Regions from separate parts of the Nocardiopsis sp. iso_40 genome, predicted to be linked through region 2. Evidence: riboswitches for the same ligand, from Rfam matches in the RefSeq annotation. Region 2 holds a riboswitch; the other holds the start of a gene.
The links. A riboswitch is a leader RNA that binds a small molecule or an ion and turns the genes downstream of it on or off. The one in region 2 is predicted to bind thiamine pyrophosphate.
Positions count from the first base shown of each region.

Region 1: linked by a shared signal. The riboswitch ahead of AC0VYD_RS21175 (ECF transporter S component) and the one ahead of thiO (glycine oxidase ThiO) in region 2 are both predicted to bind thiamine pyrophosphate.

Region 1 covers NZ_CM149666.1:4,882,137-4,889,785, reverse strand. Annotated here, with positions in the region: gene AC0VYD_RS21185 (alpha-1,4-glucan--maltose-1-phosphate maltosyltransferase) at 1-765, opposite strand, end outside; gene AC0VYD_RS21180 (transglycosylase domain-containing protein) at 1,507-3,642, shown strand; TPP riboswitch at 3,800-3,907, shown strand; gene AC0VYD_RS21175 (ECF transporter S component) at 3,990-4,619, shown strand; gene AC0VYD_RS21170 (ABC transporter ATP-binding protein) at 4,623-6,188, shown strand; gene AC0VYD_RS21165 (energy-coupling factor transporter transmembrane component T family protein) at 6,185-6,976, shown strand; gene AC0VYD_RS21160 (enoyl-CoA hydratase/isomerase family protein) at 7,015-7,649, shown strand, end outside.
Region 2 covers NZ_CM149666.1:1,976,184-1,983,832, reverse strand. Annotated here, with positions in the region: gene AC0VYD_RS08820 (DUF418 domain-containing protein) at 1-571, shown strand, start outside; gene AC0VYD_RS08815 (SDR family oxidoreductase) at 640-1,533, shown strand; gene AC0VYD_RS08810 (zinc-binding dehydrogenase) at 1,681-2,682, shown strand; gene thiE (thiamine phosphate synthase) at 2,726-3,397, opposite strand; gene AC0VYD_RS08800 (Rv2175c family DNA-binding protein) at 3,478-3,837, opposite strand; TPP riboswitch at 3,960-4,070, shown strand; gene thiO (glycine oxidase ThiO) at 4,039-5,355, shown strand; gene thiS (sulfur carrier protein ThiS) at 5,346-5,558, shown strand; gene AC0VYD_RS08785 (thiazole synthase) at 5,562-6,392, shown strand; gene pknB (Stk1 family PASTA domain-containing Ser/Thr kinase) at 6,738-7,649, shown strand, end outside.

The DNA of each region.
Region 1 (7,649 bases), 2.9 Mb from region 2:
GAGCGTGTTGTCGCGGCCCTTGCGGTGGGACTCGCCGACGGGGTGGATCGGCGGCAGGTAGACGACGTCGAAGCCCATGTCGGCGATGGCGGGCAGGCGTTTGGCCGCGGTCGGGAAGGTCCCTGACACCTCCTGGCCGGGCGCCGTGTCCACCTGGGCGCCCTCGGAGCGGGGGAAGAACTCGTACCAGGAGCCGAAGAGGGCCCGTTCGCGGTGGACGACGACCCTGGTGCGCCTGGAGCGGGTGAGGAGCTCGCGCAGGGGGTTGCGCTCCATCCGGGCGAGGACGTCGTCTGTGACGGCGGCGGCGAAACGCTCCACGGGCGGCAGGGAGGTGTCGCGCAGGATCTTGGCTGCCCTGTTCAGGGCGGGTACGCGGGGGACCCGGCGGCCGGCCCGCTCCAGCAGGCGCGCGCCTTCCTCCAGGACGAGGTCGGTGTCGGTGTCCAGGGGCAGCTTCACGCGGGCGACGCGGAGCCAGGTGGTGAAGGGGTCGCTCCAGGCTTCGACCGAGAACGACCAGTCCCCCTCCCGGGGGATGCTGATCTCGGCCTCGTAGCGGTCGGTTCCGGGGGCCTTCTCGCGCATCGGCGCCAGGACCCTCCGGCGACCTTTGGGCGGGTGGACCACCACTCCCGCGGCGAGGGAGTCGTGCCCCTCCCGGATCACGGTGGCGCTCACCGTGAAGCGCTCTCCGGGAACGGCTTTCACCGGTCCCAGGTCGTTGTCTGGAGAGATATCGAGGATGGGCAGGCGTCCGATCACTGGCTACACCGTAATTGTCGTGGTTCGGGCGTTATGGGGCAGCACGCAGTGGCTTGCGTGCGGAAATAATCGGAACTTAATCCGGGGTGAGGTGGAGTTAACGAAGTGCTGGATCGAAAACTGTCCGGATTGCGGCTTCGGTGCTCTCCCCTGTCTATCGTCGGTCCTCTGGCGGGGTTTGGCGGAGTGTCGGGGCCGGATAATTTATGTGATACTCATCACACTCGCTGTCAGTGCCAAGACCTGGTATTTGCCGCGTTTCGCCCGGGCGAACCTCTCAAAGCGGGCATAAGTACACATGCGATTCAGGGGTCTCTGTGGTTGTTTTCGCATTCCCCCTCATGAAAAGTCGGAAAATTCCCCTCGCATGTTGTCGATGCCTTCGGGGCGGGTAGGGATGACCGAATGTATCCAGCGGGAGTCGAGCCGTATTCCGGACATCCCCTTGTGTCCGTTGGGTCCCATGCGAAGCATTCGCCCCATATCTGGTCGGGCTGGCGCTCCGGGGCCGACTTTGTTGGCCAACTCTTCTTGACGTCAAGAAAGAGGGTGGTGGGTTTCGTGTGATGCGCCCTTGCTCGTGCCTCATGGGTGATCTGTGTGTTTTGCCGTAGATTGGGGAAGCTTTTCGGCGACACGCCCGATTTGGCGGAGTTCCCTTTACGGCGTCCCTGCGAGTGTGGGCGGCGCAGTGTTCGTTCCGCACCGCGGACGGACAGCACACGGCCGTAGGGGGGCGACGTGACGGAGTCGAACCGGAGTGGTCCGTTCCGGGGGGCCCGGGAGTTCCTGAAGGGTGACCCGCTCAAGGGGAGGGGCGACGCGCTGCTGCGCCTGTCAGGGCTCGGCGTGGTGGCCGGACTCCTGTCGGCGGCCCTGGTCCTGCCGTGGGCGGGCGGCATCGGGCTGGTCGCCAGGGACACGGCCGCCGGGTTCATGGCCCTGCCCAGCGATCTGGAGGTCCCGCCCCTGTCCTCGCGCGTCCTGCTCACCACCGACGGCGGTGAGCCCTTCGCGGAGGTCGCCGAACGCGAACGCGAGGTCGTCGGCCTCGACGAGATCAGTCCGTGGATGACCGGTGCCCTGATGGCGATCGAGGACGACCGTTTCTACGAGCACAGCGGCCTGGACCTGCGGGGTGTCCTGCGTGCGGCGACGCGGACGGCCCAGGGCGACACACAGGGCGGGTCGACCCTCACCCAGCAGTACGTGAAGAACCTCCTCATCGAGACCGCGGAGAGCGAGGAGGAGATCGAGAGCGCCAGTGCGCAGACCCTGAACCGCAAGCTCGTCGAACTGCGCTACGCCATCGAGATCGAGGAACGCCACACCAAGGACGAGATCCTGGAGGGCTACCTCAACCTCTCCTACTTCGGCGCCGGGGCGCACGGCATCGAGGTCGCCGCGCAACGGTACTTCTCCGTGTCCGCCGCCGAACTCGACCCCGGGCAGTCCGCCCTGCTGGCCGGCCTGGTCCGCGGACCCTCGTTCTACGACCCCCTCAGCAACCCGGAGGCGGCGCTGGAGCGCCGGAACCTGGTGCTCGACCGCATGGTCGCCACCGAGGTGCTGGGGGCCGAGGAGGCCGCCGGGTACAAGGAGAGCGACCTGGGTCTGGACCCCACCCCGCGGGCGGGCAGCTGTTCGGAGAGCGACTACCCGTTCTTCTGCGAGTACACCATGCGCTGGCTGAAGGAGTCGGACCTGCTCGGCGGGAGCGAGGCCGAACGCGAACAGCTCATCAGCCGGGGCGGGTTCACCGTGCGGACCACGCTCGACGCCGCCACGCAGGACGCCGCGCAGGCCGCCATCGACAAGCGGGTCCCGCACGAGGACTCCACCAAGTTCGCCGCCCAGGCCTTCGTCGAACCCGGCTCCGGCCGGGTGCGCGGTCTGGCCCAGAACCTCCGCCACGGGTTCGACGACGAACAGGTCGGCACGACCTCGATCAACCTGGCGGTCGACCAGGCCGACGGCGGTTCCACCGGATACCAGGCCGGGTCGACCTTCAAGCCCTTCACGCTGGCCGCCGCGCTGGACGAGGGCCTGGGGTACGGCACCAGCTTCTCCGCGCCCAAGAGCATGTCGATCAGCGGTATGACCAACTGCGAGGGCGGCACGATGTCCTCGTGGAGCGTGCGCAACGCCGGTGAGAGCGACGGGGGCAGCCACAACATGATCAGCGGGACCAAGGGGTCGGTGAACACCTACTTCGCCCAGCTGCAGAAGCGGGTGGGCCTGTGCGACACCGCGGAGATGGCGAAGAAGCTCGGTGTGCACCGCGCCGACGGCGGCGAACTCGGGGTGTGGAGCTCGTTCACCCTCGGTGACCAGGAGGTCTCCCCGCTGACCATGGCCGCCGCCTACGCGACCTTCGCGGCCCGCGGCGAGTACTGCGAGCCCCGCCCGGTGCGCTCGGTGACCGACGAAGAGACGGGTGAGGAGACCAAGGCCAGCTCCGAGTGCGAGCAGGTGATCAAGAAGCGGACCGCCGACGGGGTCAACCACCTGCTCCAGCAGACCTTCAACGGCGGTACCGCCAACGGTCTGGGCCTGGGCCGTCCGGTCGCGGGCAAGACCGGCACCACGGACAGCGCCGCCTACGCCTGGTTCGCCGGGTACACCCCGAACCTCGCCTCGACGGTGGCCGTCGGCGACGTGCGCGGCGGTGAGAAGCACCCGCTCCAGGGCGTGAGCATCGGCGGCCGCTACTACGGCATCGTCTACGGCGGCACCCTGCCCGGTCCGATCTGGCAGGAGAGCATGCGCGGCGCCACCGCCTCGCTGCCCGCGGAGGGCTTCGCCGGTTCGCCGGGCGCCTTCGGTGACCCGAAGGCCGAACCGCCCAAGGAGAAGGAGGACGACTCCGACGCCTAGGGCGGAATCCGAGGCCTGGAACGGGGTTCGACACCCGGACCGGATCCCTTGCGGGGAACGGGAACGGGGCCGTCACTGGGCTGAACCTCCAAACGGTCACAGGGAGGGCTGTGGGGCGGAAACATCCCACAGCCCTCCTTGTTGCCCCATAATGGAGCCAATCCGACAGGGGAGCGCGTGAGCGCTGAGAGTGCGGCACCGAGCCGCAGACCCTTACACACCTGATCTGGGTCATGCCAGCGAAGGAAGTCATAGGAACCCGTCACCGTGCGCGTACCCGGGTACGCCGGTGTGGCGCTCTTGGCCACATGGGCCCTCGTCACCCCCGACGAAGGGACATCACCAGAATGAGTACCGAATCCGACCCCGGAACCGGCACCGGGCGGACGGGCTTCGTCCGTCAGATCCGCGAGAGGTTCCGGAGCTGGCGCACCGTCGACATCGTCGTGGCCGCCGTGATCGGCGTCGCCGTCGGCGTCGTCTTCTGGCTGTGGAACATCGTCTGGTCGGTCACCACGCCGCTGTTCGTCGCCTTCCCGCCCGGGCAGGCCGTCGTCTACGGCATGTGGCTGATCTCCGGCGTGCTCGGCGGCCTGATCATCCGCAAGCCGGGCGCGGCCCTGCTCACCTCGGTCGCGGCCGCCTCGGTCTCGGCGGTGCTGGGCACCCAGTGGGGGATCATGGTCATCCTCGACGGCACCCTCCAGGGGCTGCTGCCCGAACTGGTCTTCCTGGCCTTCGCCTACCGGCGGTGGAACATGGGCGTGGCCGTGCTCGCGGCCGCGGTCGCGGGCGTCTCCCCGGCCATCCGCGACAACATCGCCTACAACGTCACCTGGCCGCTCCACTACCAGGTGACCTACGGGGTGATCGTGGTGATCAGCGCGGCGGTCATCGCGGGTGTGGGGGCGCGTCTGCTCACCACGGCGCTGGCCCGCTCCGGTGCCCTGGCGCCCTTCCCGTCGGCCAAGGGCTGACCCGTGGCCGGACCCAACGCCCGCGGCGCGCGCGTGGAACTCTCCGGGTGGGGCTGGAAGCACTCGGGCCGTGCCGCCCACGCGCTGCGGGGCGTGGACCTGACCGTCGAACCCGGGGAACGCGTACTGCTGCTGGGCGCCTCCGGGGCGGGTAAGTCCACCCTGCTGCACTCCCTGGCCGGGCTCACCGGCCAGGACGGCGCCATCAGCGGAGACCAGGAGGGCTCGCTGCTCGTGAACGGCCGCCCGGCCGACCGGGGCAGGGGAGGTGTCGGGTTGGTCAGCCAGGACCCCGAGACCCAGTTGGTGATGGCCCGAGCCGGTGACGACGTCGCCTTCGGTCTGGAGAACCTGGGTGTGGACCCGGAGCTGATCTGGCCCCGGGTGGAGCGGTCCATGGCCGAGGTCGGTTTCCCCTACGGGCTCCGGCACTCCACCGGGGCCCTGTCCGGCGGTGAGAAGCAGCGCCTGGTCATCGCGGGGGCGCTGGCGATGCGTCCGCGCCTGCTGCTGTTGGACGAGCCCACCGCCAACCTCGACCCCGCCGGGGCCGGACTGGTACGCGCGCTGCTGGCCCGTCTGCTCACCGAGACCGAGGCCACCCTCGTGCTGGTCGAACACCGGGTCGCCGACGTCGTGGACCTGGTGGAGCGGGTCGTGGTGGTCGAGCCGGGCGGCGGAGTGATCGCCGACGGGGCGCCGGGGAGGGTGTTCGCGGAGCACGGCCGCTCCCTGGCCCGACAGGGCGTGTGGATCCCCGGGAACGAACCGGTGCCCGAGGTGCCGCCCGCGCCCGGCGGCCCGGCCCTGGTCGAGGCCGTCGGTGTCACCGCCCGCACCCCCCTCCAGGTGGGCGTGCGGGCCGCACCCCGGCGGACGGTGCTCGACGGGGTGGACCTCTCCCTGGCGGCCGGAACGGCGACCGCCCTGACCGGCCCCAACGGCGCGGGCAAGTCCACGCTGCTCACGATGCTGGCCGGCCTGTCCAAACCGCACCGGGGCCGGGTGCTGCCGCGCGGACCGCTGGCCGAGGCCGACCGGCGTCCGCTCGTGCGCTGGCCAGCACGGCGACTGGCCCGGCACGTGGGCACGGTCTTCCAGCACGCCGAGGACCAGTTCGTCACCGGCACCGTCCGCGACGAGCTGCGCTTCGCCCCGCTGCGCGCGGGGCTGGACGAGGCCGGGACGGAACGCTGGGTCGGTGAGCTGATGGAACGGCTGCGGCTCAGCGGCCTGGCCGACGCGCACCCGTACACGCTCTCCGGCGGGGAGAAGCGGCGGCTCTCGGTGGCCACCGCGCTCAGTTCGGGTCCCGCGCACGCACCCGACGTGCTGGCCCTGGACGAGCCGACCTTCGGCCAGGACACCCGCACCTGGACGGAGCTGGTGGAGCTGCTCGGCGCCCTGCGGGCCGAGGGCCGGGCCGTGGCCATGGCCACGCACGACGGACTGCTCCTGCGCAGTCTGACGGACGTGCGCGTGCGGGTGGCCGACGGCCGTGCCGTCCCCGGCCCCGCGGCGGAACCCCCGGCCGCGGTCCCGGCCCAGACGCGGAAGGGGGACTCGTGAGCACCCCACAGCACACCCGGGCGACGGGCGGGGACACGCTGACCCTGGACGTGCCCGGAGGCGGGGGAGCCCGCTACTGGCTCACCGGCCTGAACCCGGCCGCCAAACTGCTGGCCGCGCTGGCGATCGGGGTCGGGCTGATCCCCGCCGTGGACGCGGTCACCGGCGGCGTGGTCCTGCTCGCGGTCCTGCTGACAGTGCCGTTCAGCGGCGTCGACCGGCGCACCCTGCTCGTCCTGGGCGGCCCCTTCCTGCTGATGGGGCTCAGCAGCGGAGCGGTCAACTACCTGTACGGCGAACACGGGCTGGAGGGCGCGGTGGGCGCGGCGGTGCGCCTGCTGGCCATCGCCCTGCCCGGGCTGCTCGCGGCGGTCAGCAGCGACCCCACGGAGATGTCCGACGGGCTCGTGCAGAAGCTCAGGGTGCCCGAGCGGCCCGCCATGGGCGTGCTCGCGGCGCTGCGGCTCATCCCGCTGCTCGCCGACCAGTGGCGGACCATCACGCTCGCCCGTCGGGCCCGCGGGCTGGAGGCCGGACGGAATCCGGTGCGGATCGTCACGCTGTTCTTCGGGCGGCTGTTCGCGCTGCTGGTGCGCTCCATCCGGACCGGGACCCTGCTGGCCACGGCGATGGACGCGCGCGCCTTCGGCACGGGCAGGCGCACGCACGCGCGGTACAGCCGCTGGCGCGCGGCCGACACCCTGCTGCTGGCGGGGACCGTCCTGCTGCTCGTGGGCGCCTACGCCCTGTCCGCCCGGCTGGGGACCCTGGTGCTGCTGTTCTCCTGACCCTGGTGGTTGGGTGGGAAACTGACACAGACGTCGAAGTGAGGAAGGTGTCCAACGTGGGCGAGTTCGTGCGAGTCGAGGCCGATCCGGAGAACCCCGGTGTGGCCGTCATCCGGCTTGACCGTCCCAAGGCGCTGAACGCGCTGAACGGCCAGGTCACCAAGGAGATCGGGGAGGCGGCCGCCGCCGTGTCCGCCGACGACTCCGTGCGGGCGGTGGTGATCTACGGCGGTGAGCGGGCGTTCGTGGCCGGGGCCGACATCAAGGAGATGGCCGACCTCACCCACGCCCGGATGCTGGAGTACTCGCGTGCCCTCCAGCGCGCCCTGACGGCGGTCGCCCGCATCCCCAAGCCCGTGGTCGCGGCGATCAGCGGCTACGCGCTGGGCGGCGGCTGCGAGCTGGCGCTGTGCGCCGACTTCCGGGTCGCGGGTACCAAGGCCAGACTCGGTCAGCCCGAGATCCAGCTGGGCGTCATCCCGGGCGCGGGCGGCACCCAGCGGCTGCCGCGCCTGGTCGGCCCGGCCAGGGCCAAGGACCTGGTGTTCAGCGGTCGTCACGTGCGCGCGGAGGAGGCCAGGGAGATCGGCCTCGTGGACGAGGTCGTGGCCGACGAGGAGGTCTACTCGGCCGCCGTCGCCCTGGTCGCCCGGTACGTCGACGGCCCGGCCGT
Region 2 (7,649 bases):
CCGCCGGGTCCTGGAGGAGCCGGGGCGCCACCTCGTCCTCCTGCGCTGGGCCGCGGCCGTGGGCGTCACCGTCGGCTGGCTCGGCGGCCTCCCCCTGGCGCTGGCCCAGACCGGTGCCTGGGAGCTGTCCCCGGCCCAGGGGCAGATGCTGACCATGCCGCACATGCTGACCGGCCTGTTCTGCGGGGTCGGCTACGTCGCGCTGATCGCCCTGGTCGCGCACCGGATCCAGGGGCGCGGCCGGACCCCGGGGGTCGTCGTGACCGCGCTGGGCGCCACCGGCAAGCGCTCCCTCAGCTCCTATCTGGCCCAGTCGGTGCTGTGCGCCCCGATCCTGGCCGCCTGGGGTCTGGGACTGGCCGCGCACATGTCCTCGTGGACGATGTTCCTGTACGCGACCGGGGTGTGGCTGGTGACGGTGGCGGCCGCCCACGCGATGGAGCGCGCGGGGCGGCGCGGACCGGCCGAGGCCCTGTTGCGCAGGCTGTCCTACCGGCGCCCGGCCGGAGCGGCCGGTACGTCCTCCGGGGGCGGCCCGGCGGGTGATCACCAAGAGCGCACCACCCCCTGACCGGCGGGCGCAAAAAGGGGCGTGCCGATGAGCGCTGGGCAGCCGCTCGTACCCCAGGATGGGTTTCCATGGGCGACGATCACATGACAAACCACACCATAGGGGTGACCGGGGCCACGGGTGCGCTGGGCGGGCGTGTGGCCGCCCGGATCGCGAGGCTCGGCCTGGCGCAGCGTCTCATCGTGCGCGACATCAACCGGGCACCCGAGTACCCGGAGAGCAGCGCGGCGATGGCGGCCTACGAGGACACCGCGGACTTCGAGCGGGCCTGCCGCGGCGTGGACACGCTCTTCCTGGTCTCGGCGACCGAGTCCGAGGACCGGGTGCGCACGCACCTGAGCGCGGTGGACGGAGCGGTCCGGGCCGGGGTGTCCCGGATCGTGTACCTGTCGTTCCTCGGCGCGGGCCCCGCCTCCACGTTCACGTTCGCCCGTACGCACTTCTACACCGAGGCCCATATCCGGTCGACCGGTGTGTCGCACACGTTCCTCAGACCCAGCCTGTACCTGGACCTGCTGCCCGGCTGGGTGGACGACGAGGGGGTGGTGCGCGGGCCGGCCGGGGACGGCAGGGCCGCGTGGGTCTCCCGTGACGACGTGGCGGACGTGGCCACGGCCGTACTGACCGACCCCGTGGCGGTGGCCGCCTCCGAGGGGGCGACCTACGACGTGACCGGCCCGGAGGCCCTGTCGGTGGGCGCCACCGTGGCCAAGCTGAGCCGGCTGACCGGCCGCAACATCCGGTACGTGCCCCAGACCTGGGAGGAGGCGCTGGAGTCGCGCCGCCGGAGCGGGGCCGCCGAGTGGGAGATCGAGGGCTGGGCCTCCTCGTACGCGGCGATCGCCGCCGGGGAGATGGACGCGGTCTCGACCACCGTCCCGGACCTGACCGGGCATCCGGCGCAGTCCATGGAGGGCTTCCTGCGCCGCCACCCGAGCGCCCTCTCCCACGTCGCGGTCTGACCGCGCCCTTCTCCGCCACCGCCGTGCCCCGTGCTCGGCGGTTTCGTTCTTTCCGGAGCCGCCAGTTGACCTCAACATTAGTTGAGGAAGAAGACTGTGGGCAGCGGGAACAACCCCGCCGAGAAGGCGAGAAGGAGTGCGGTGCAGATGCGCGCAGTACGGGTGGACGAGTTCGGCGGACCCGAGGTCCTGGTGGCCCGGGAGGTCCCCGACCCGAGGCCGGGGCCCGGCCAGGTCCTGGTGGAGGTGACCGGCGCCAACGTGATGTACCTGGACACCCTCATCCGGTCGGGCCGGGGCACGGACCACTTCCCGGTGGCACCGCCCTACGTGCCCGGAGGGGGCGTGTCGGGCAGGGTCGTCGAGACCGGTCCGGAGACGGACCCGGCGTGGCTGGGCACGGAGGTCGTCGGTGAGACGGGCCCGACGAACGGGGACGGGGAGGCGTCAGTACCGGTCAACGGCTACGCCGAGCGGGCGGTGCTGCGTCAGGACTCGCTCATCGGGGTGCCCGGGGGCATGGACGCCCACGAGGCGCTCGCGCTGATGACCGACGGTGCCACCGCCCTGCTCCTGGAGCGGGCGGCCCGGTTCACCCCGGACTCCTGGGTGCTGGTGCTGGCCGCCACCGGCGGAGCGGGCAGCCTGACCGTCCAGCTGGCGCGCCTCGCGGGGGCACGGGTGATCGGTGCTGCCAGGGGCCCGGAGAAACTGGCCCTGGCCCGCGAGCTGGGCGCCGAGGAGGTCGTGGACTACTCCGGACCCGACTGGTTGGAACGGGTCGGGAAGATCACCGGAGGCGGGGCGGACGTGGTGGTCGACGGTGCGGGCGGCGCCCTGGGCACCGCCGCGTTCGCCGCCACCGCCGACGGCGGCCGCTTCGTGAGCTACGGAACGCCCAGCGGTGAGTTCGCCGAGGTCGACGACGCGGAGGCCGGGCGCCGCGGGATCACCGCCCTGGGCCTGTTCGACCTCGAACCGGCGGACGGAACAGGCAAGCGGGACCTGACCAGGCTGATCCTGGAGGAGGCCCGGGCCGGTCGGATCCGACCGCACGTGGGGCTGACCCTGCCCTTGGAGCGCGCAGCCGAGGCGCACAGCGCACTGGAGGGCCGCAGGGTCCTGGGCAAGGCGATCCTGGTGCCCTGACGGGCACCGCCCCAGCGCTCCCGGCCAGGCGGCCGGGCGGCAGTCAGGTGTTGTCGGCGCGAGCGGCCAGCCGTGCCTTCAGCGCGCTGGCTGCCGCGCGGGGGTCCTCCGCCTCGGTGACGGCGCGCACCACGACCACCCGGGTGGCACCGGCGCCGAGCACCTGGTCGATGTTGCCGAGGTCGATACCGCCGATCGCGAACCACGGCCGGTCGGTGCCCAGTGCCGCGGCGCGCTCCACCAGTTCCAGACCGGCGGCCGCACGCCCCGGTTTGGTGGGCGTCGCCCAGGTCGGGCCCACGCAGAAGTAGTCGCTCCCGGGCTCCTCCGCGGAGAGCTCGGCGGCCTCGGCGTCGTTGTTGGAGCGGCCGATGATCGGATCGGCGCCGATGATGTCGCGGGCCATGGGCACCGGCAGGTCGCGCTGGCCCAGGTGCAGGACGTCGGCGCGCACCGCCCGGGCGATGTCGGCCCGGTCGTTGACGGCGAGCAGCGCCCCGTGGCGCTCGCACGCCTCCCGCAGGACCTCGAGCGCCGCCATCTCCTGGCGCGCCTCCAGGTCCTTGTCCCGGAGCTGGATGATGTCCACGCCCCCTGCCAGGGCGGCGTCCGCGAACTCCGCGAGATCGCCGCGCCCGGTCCGGGCGTCGGTGCACAGGTACAGAAGGGATGCGTCCAGGCGCTTGCGCAGGCTGGTTCCGTGGCTGGTCCTCACACCGACCACACTAGGCCCTGACGCCCCGGCGGCCCAAGGGGCGCGGCCGGGACGGCGTGCCCGGCGGGCCGCGCCCGGGACTAGAAGGCCATCCCCTGGGCCCGGCGGCGGACCTCGGTGCCCCGGTTCTCCCGCATGGCCTGGATCGGGGTGCCCGGAAGGCTCTCGTCCGGGGTGAACAGCCAGCGCAGGGCCTCCTCGGTGGAGAAACCCGCGTCGGTGAGCAGCACGATGGTGCCCGGCAGCCCCTTGACGAGGTCCTCGCCGTCCAGGAAGGCGGCGGGGATGGAGAGCTCGCCACCGCGGACCACGCCCATCAGGCGGTTCTCGCGGATGAGCGTCTTGATCCGATTGGGGCTCACACCCAGCGGCACGGCCGCCTCACGCAGGGTCAGCCAGTCGCCGACGAGTTCGTCGATTTCACGGTCGCTTTGTGTCACCCCACCAATCTGCCACACCCGACCGGCCCCCGGGGACCATCCGTCCGGGCGGGGCGCACCCCCGCCCGGAGATCCCCGCCACTGCCGGAGCCGGACGCCCTGCCCTAGGATGGGGTCGAACAGACACGTCCCGCGGGAGCCGGGTGGACCCGGCTGAGAGGGAGGCTCACCGCCTCCGACCGCACGAACCTGATCCGGATCATGCCGGCGAAGGGAGTGGAACACGGCGCCGTGCGTACCTTCGACGCTCCCCCTCACGAGAAGATTCGTCCTACCAATACCGCGGTCGTGGTCGGCGGCGGGGTCATCGGCCGGGTCACCGCCTGGCGGGCCGCCCAGCGCGGCCTGTCCGTCACCCTCGTCGAACCCGACCCCGTCACCGAACCCTCCTCCGCCCGCGCCGCCTCGACCGTCGCCGCGGGGATGCTCACCCCCGCCACCGAGGCGGTCTTCGGCGAGGAGGAGCTGATGGAGTTCGGCGTGCGCTCGGCGGGCCTGTACGCCGACTTCGTCACCGAGCTCCAGGCCGTGAGCGGTGTGGACGTCGGCCACCGGCGCACGGGGACGCTCCTGGTCGCCTTCGACCGCGACGACCTCGCCGTCCTCACCCGCCTGCACGAGCTGCACGGGCGCCTGGGCGTGCCGACCGAACGGCTGACCAGCCGCGAGTGCCGCCGCCTCGAACCCGCGCTCGCCCCGGGTGTGCGCGGCGGGGTGCTGGCCCCCGAGGACCACTCCGTGGACCCCCGCAGACTGCTCCTGGCCCTGGCCCTGGCCGGTGAGCGGGAAGGCGTGCGCGAGGTCCGCGGACACGCCGAGGAGATCACCTCCCCCGGCCCCGGCGGCGCCCGTCTGGGCGTGCGCCTGACCGACGGCTCCGTCCTGCCGGCCGACCAGGCCGTCCTGGCGGCGGGGTGCTGGGGCGACCGCGTCCGGGTACCCGAACCCGTGGTGCCCCCGCTGCGCCCCGTCAAGGGACAGCTGCTGCGCGCCCGGGTCCCCGCCGGCGAACCCCCTCTGGTCAACCGCACCGTGCGCGGCCTGGTCAGGGGCTTCCCGGTCTACCTCGTACCCAGGGAGGGGGGCGAGGTCGTCGTGGGCGCGACCCAGGAGGAACTGGGCCACGACACCGCCCTCACCGCCGGCGGACTCTGGCAGGTCCTGCGGGACGCGCGCGAACTCGTCCCCGGGGTGAGCGAACTGGAGGTCACCGAGACCTGTGTCGGGCTGCGCCCCGGCTCCCCCGACAACGAACCCCTCCTCGGACCCACGCGGGTCCCCGGCCTGCACCTGGCCGCCGGACACTTCCGGCACGGGGTGCTGCTGGCCCCCGCGACCGGCGACGCCGTGGCCGAGGCCCTCACCCGGGGCGCACTGCCCGCGTACGCGCGCCGGTTCGCCGCCGACCGGTTCACCGCCGGACAGGGGCCGCCCGGACCCGGCGGTGCCGACGACACGCTCCGGGAGCGCGCGGAAGGGACCGCGCGGGAACAGCAGGGAGAAGAGCAGTGGAACTGATCATCAACGGCCGGAGCCGCGAGAGCGCGGCCGAGACGGTGGCGGCGGTCGTACGCGACCTCACGTCGTCCGGGAACGGCGAGATCCCCGGCGGGATCGCGGTGGCGGTCAACGACGAGGTGGTGCGGCGCTCCGCGTGGGCCGGCACCGCGCTGTCCGCGGGAGACCGCGTGGACGTACTCACCGCAGTACAGGGAGGCTGAACCATGTCCGAGACGACCGCGCCCCGAACGGTCCCCTCCGGGGCCGCCCCGTCCGGGCGGACCCCGGACCGCGCCCCCGGCGACCCCCTCGTCATCGCGGGCACCCCCTTCGGGTCCCGCCTGATCACCGGCACCGGCGGAGCCCCCTCACTGGAGGTCCTGGAGGAGGCCCTCCTGGCCTCGGGAACCGAGTTGACCACCGTGGCCATGCGCCGGATCGCCCCCGGCACCCAGGGGTCGGTGTGGGACGTGCTGAAGCGCAACGGGATCCGGCCCCTGCCCAACACCGCCGGGTGCTTCACCGCCGCCGACGCCGTGCGCACCGCCCGGCTCGGCCGCGAGGCCCTGGACACCGACTGGGTGAAGCTGGAGGTGATCGCCGACGAACACACCCTGCTCCCCGACCCCGTGGAGCTGCTGGACGCCGCCGAGGCGCTCGTCGACGACGGTTTCACGGTCCTGCCCTACACCAACGACGACCCCGTGCTGGCACGCCGCCTGGAACAGCTGGGCTGCGCGGCGGTCATGCCGCTGGCCGCGCCGATCGGTTCGGGACTGGGCATCCGCAACCCGCACAACCTGGAACTGATCGTCGAGCAGGCCGACGTCCCGGTGATCGTGGACGCGGGGATCGGAACCGCCAGCGACGCCGCCCTGGCGATGGAGCTGGGGTGCGACGCGGTGCTGTTGGCCACGGCCGTGACCCGCGCCCAGGACCCGGTGCGCATGGCCACGGCGATGCGCGACGCCGTCCGGGCGGGCCGCGGTGCCCGGCTGGCCGGGCGCATCCCGGTCCGACGGCATGCCCGGGCGTCCAGCCCCGACGTGGTCTGAGCCGGAGCGGGGTTCCCGCCGCGGCGGGAGCCGGGCGGGCCCGGCTCTCCCGGGCGGGTCGCGGGCCAGCGCGGCACCGCGGCGGGTTTGCCGACGTCCCTTACCGTGGGAGGGGTGTGCGGGCCGCTCGGCGGTACCCACACCGACAGACCACCCAGGCGCGAACGCCCCGCACCGACCCCGCGTCGGCTGCCACACCGGTGGGTACGGGGGCACCGCGACCGTGAACCGCGGGGCAAGACCTGGCGCCGGCTTCCGCTATCGTGTCGGTTCGACACCAGGTGTCGGGTACGCGCCACCGGCCGCGACCGCCCGCGCTCCCCGCAGCAAGGACACACATCCGCCGTGGACATGAGGACTTCCGACCCGCTTGTAGGCGCGACGCTGGACCGTCGCTACTTCGTCGAGTCAAGGATCGCCGGTGGCGGTATGGCGACGGTCTACGTCGCCCACGACCTTCGCCTGGACCGACGGCTGGCCCTGAAGGTGATGCACCCCTCCCTGGCCCAGGACCCCTCCTTCGTCCAGCGCTTCATCAACGAGGCACACTCGGTCGCCAAGCTCTCCCACCCCAACGTCGTGCAGGTCTTCGACCAGGGTGAGGACCAGGGACACGTGTTCCTGGCCATGGAGTACGTCCCCGGCCAGACCCTGCGCGACCTGCTCAAGGCACGCGGCCGGCTGGCCCCCAGGGACGCCCTGAACGTGACGGCCTCGGCGCTGGCCGCGCTGGGGGCCGCCCACCAGGCGGGCATGGTGCACCGCGACGTCAAACCCGAGAACGTCCTGATCAGCAAGGACGGCCGGGTGAAGGTGGCCGACTTCGGTCTGGCCCGCGCCGTGGAGCAGTCCAACCAGGGGCTGACCCGCACCGGAACTCTGATGGGCACGGCCGCCTACCTGGCGCCCGAGCAGATCGAGCGGGGCGTGGCCGACGCCCGCAGCGACGTCTACGCCGCGGGCATCATGCTCTACGAACTGCTCACCGGCGGCCAGCCGCACACCGGCGAGACCCCGATCGCGATCGCCTACCAGCACGTGAACGAGGACGTCCCCCGCCCCTCGCACTTCCTGCCCGGGCTGCCGCCCGAGGTGGACGCCCTGGTCACCAAGGCGACCGAGCGCGACCCCAGGTACCGGCCGAGCAACGCGGGCCAGTACCTGGCGAAGGTCCTGGAGGTCCTGGGGACCCTCCCCGAGACCCCTGCGGAGTCCCCGGGGCGCATGCCCCCGGTGGCCGCCCCGGCGCCCGCGGCG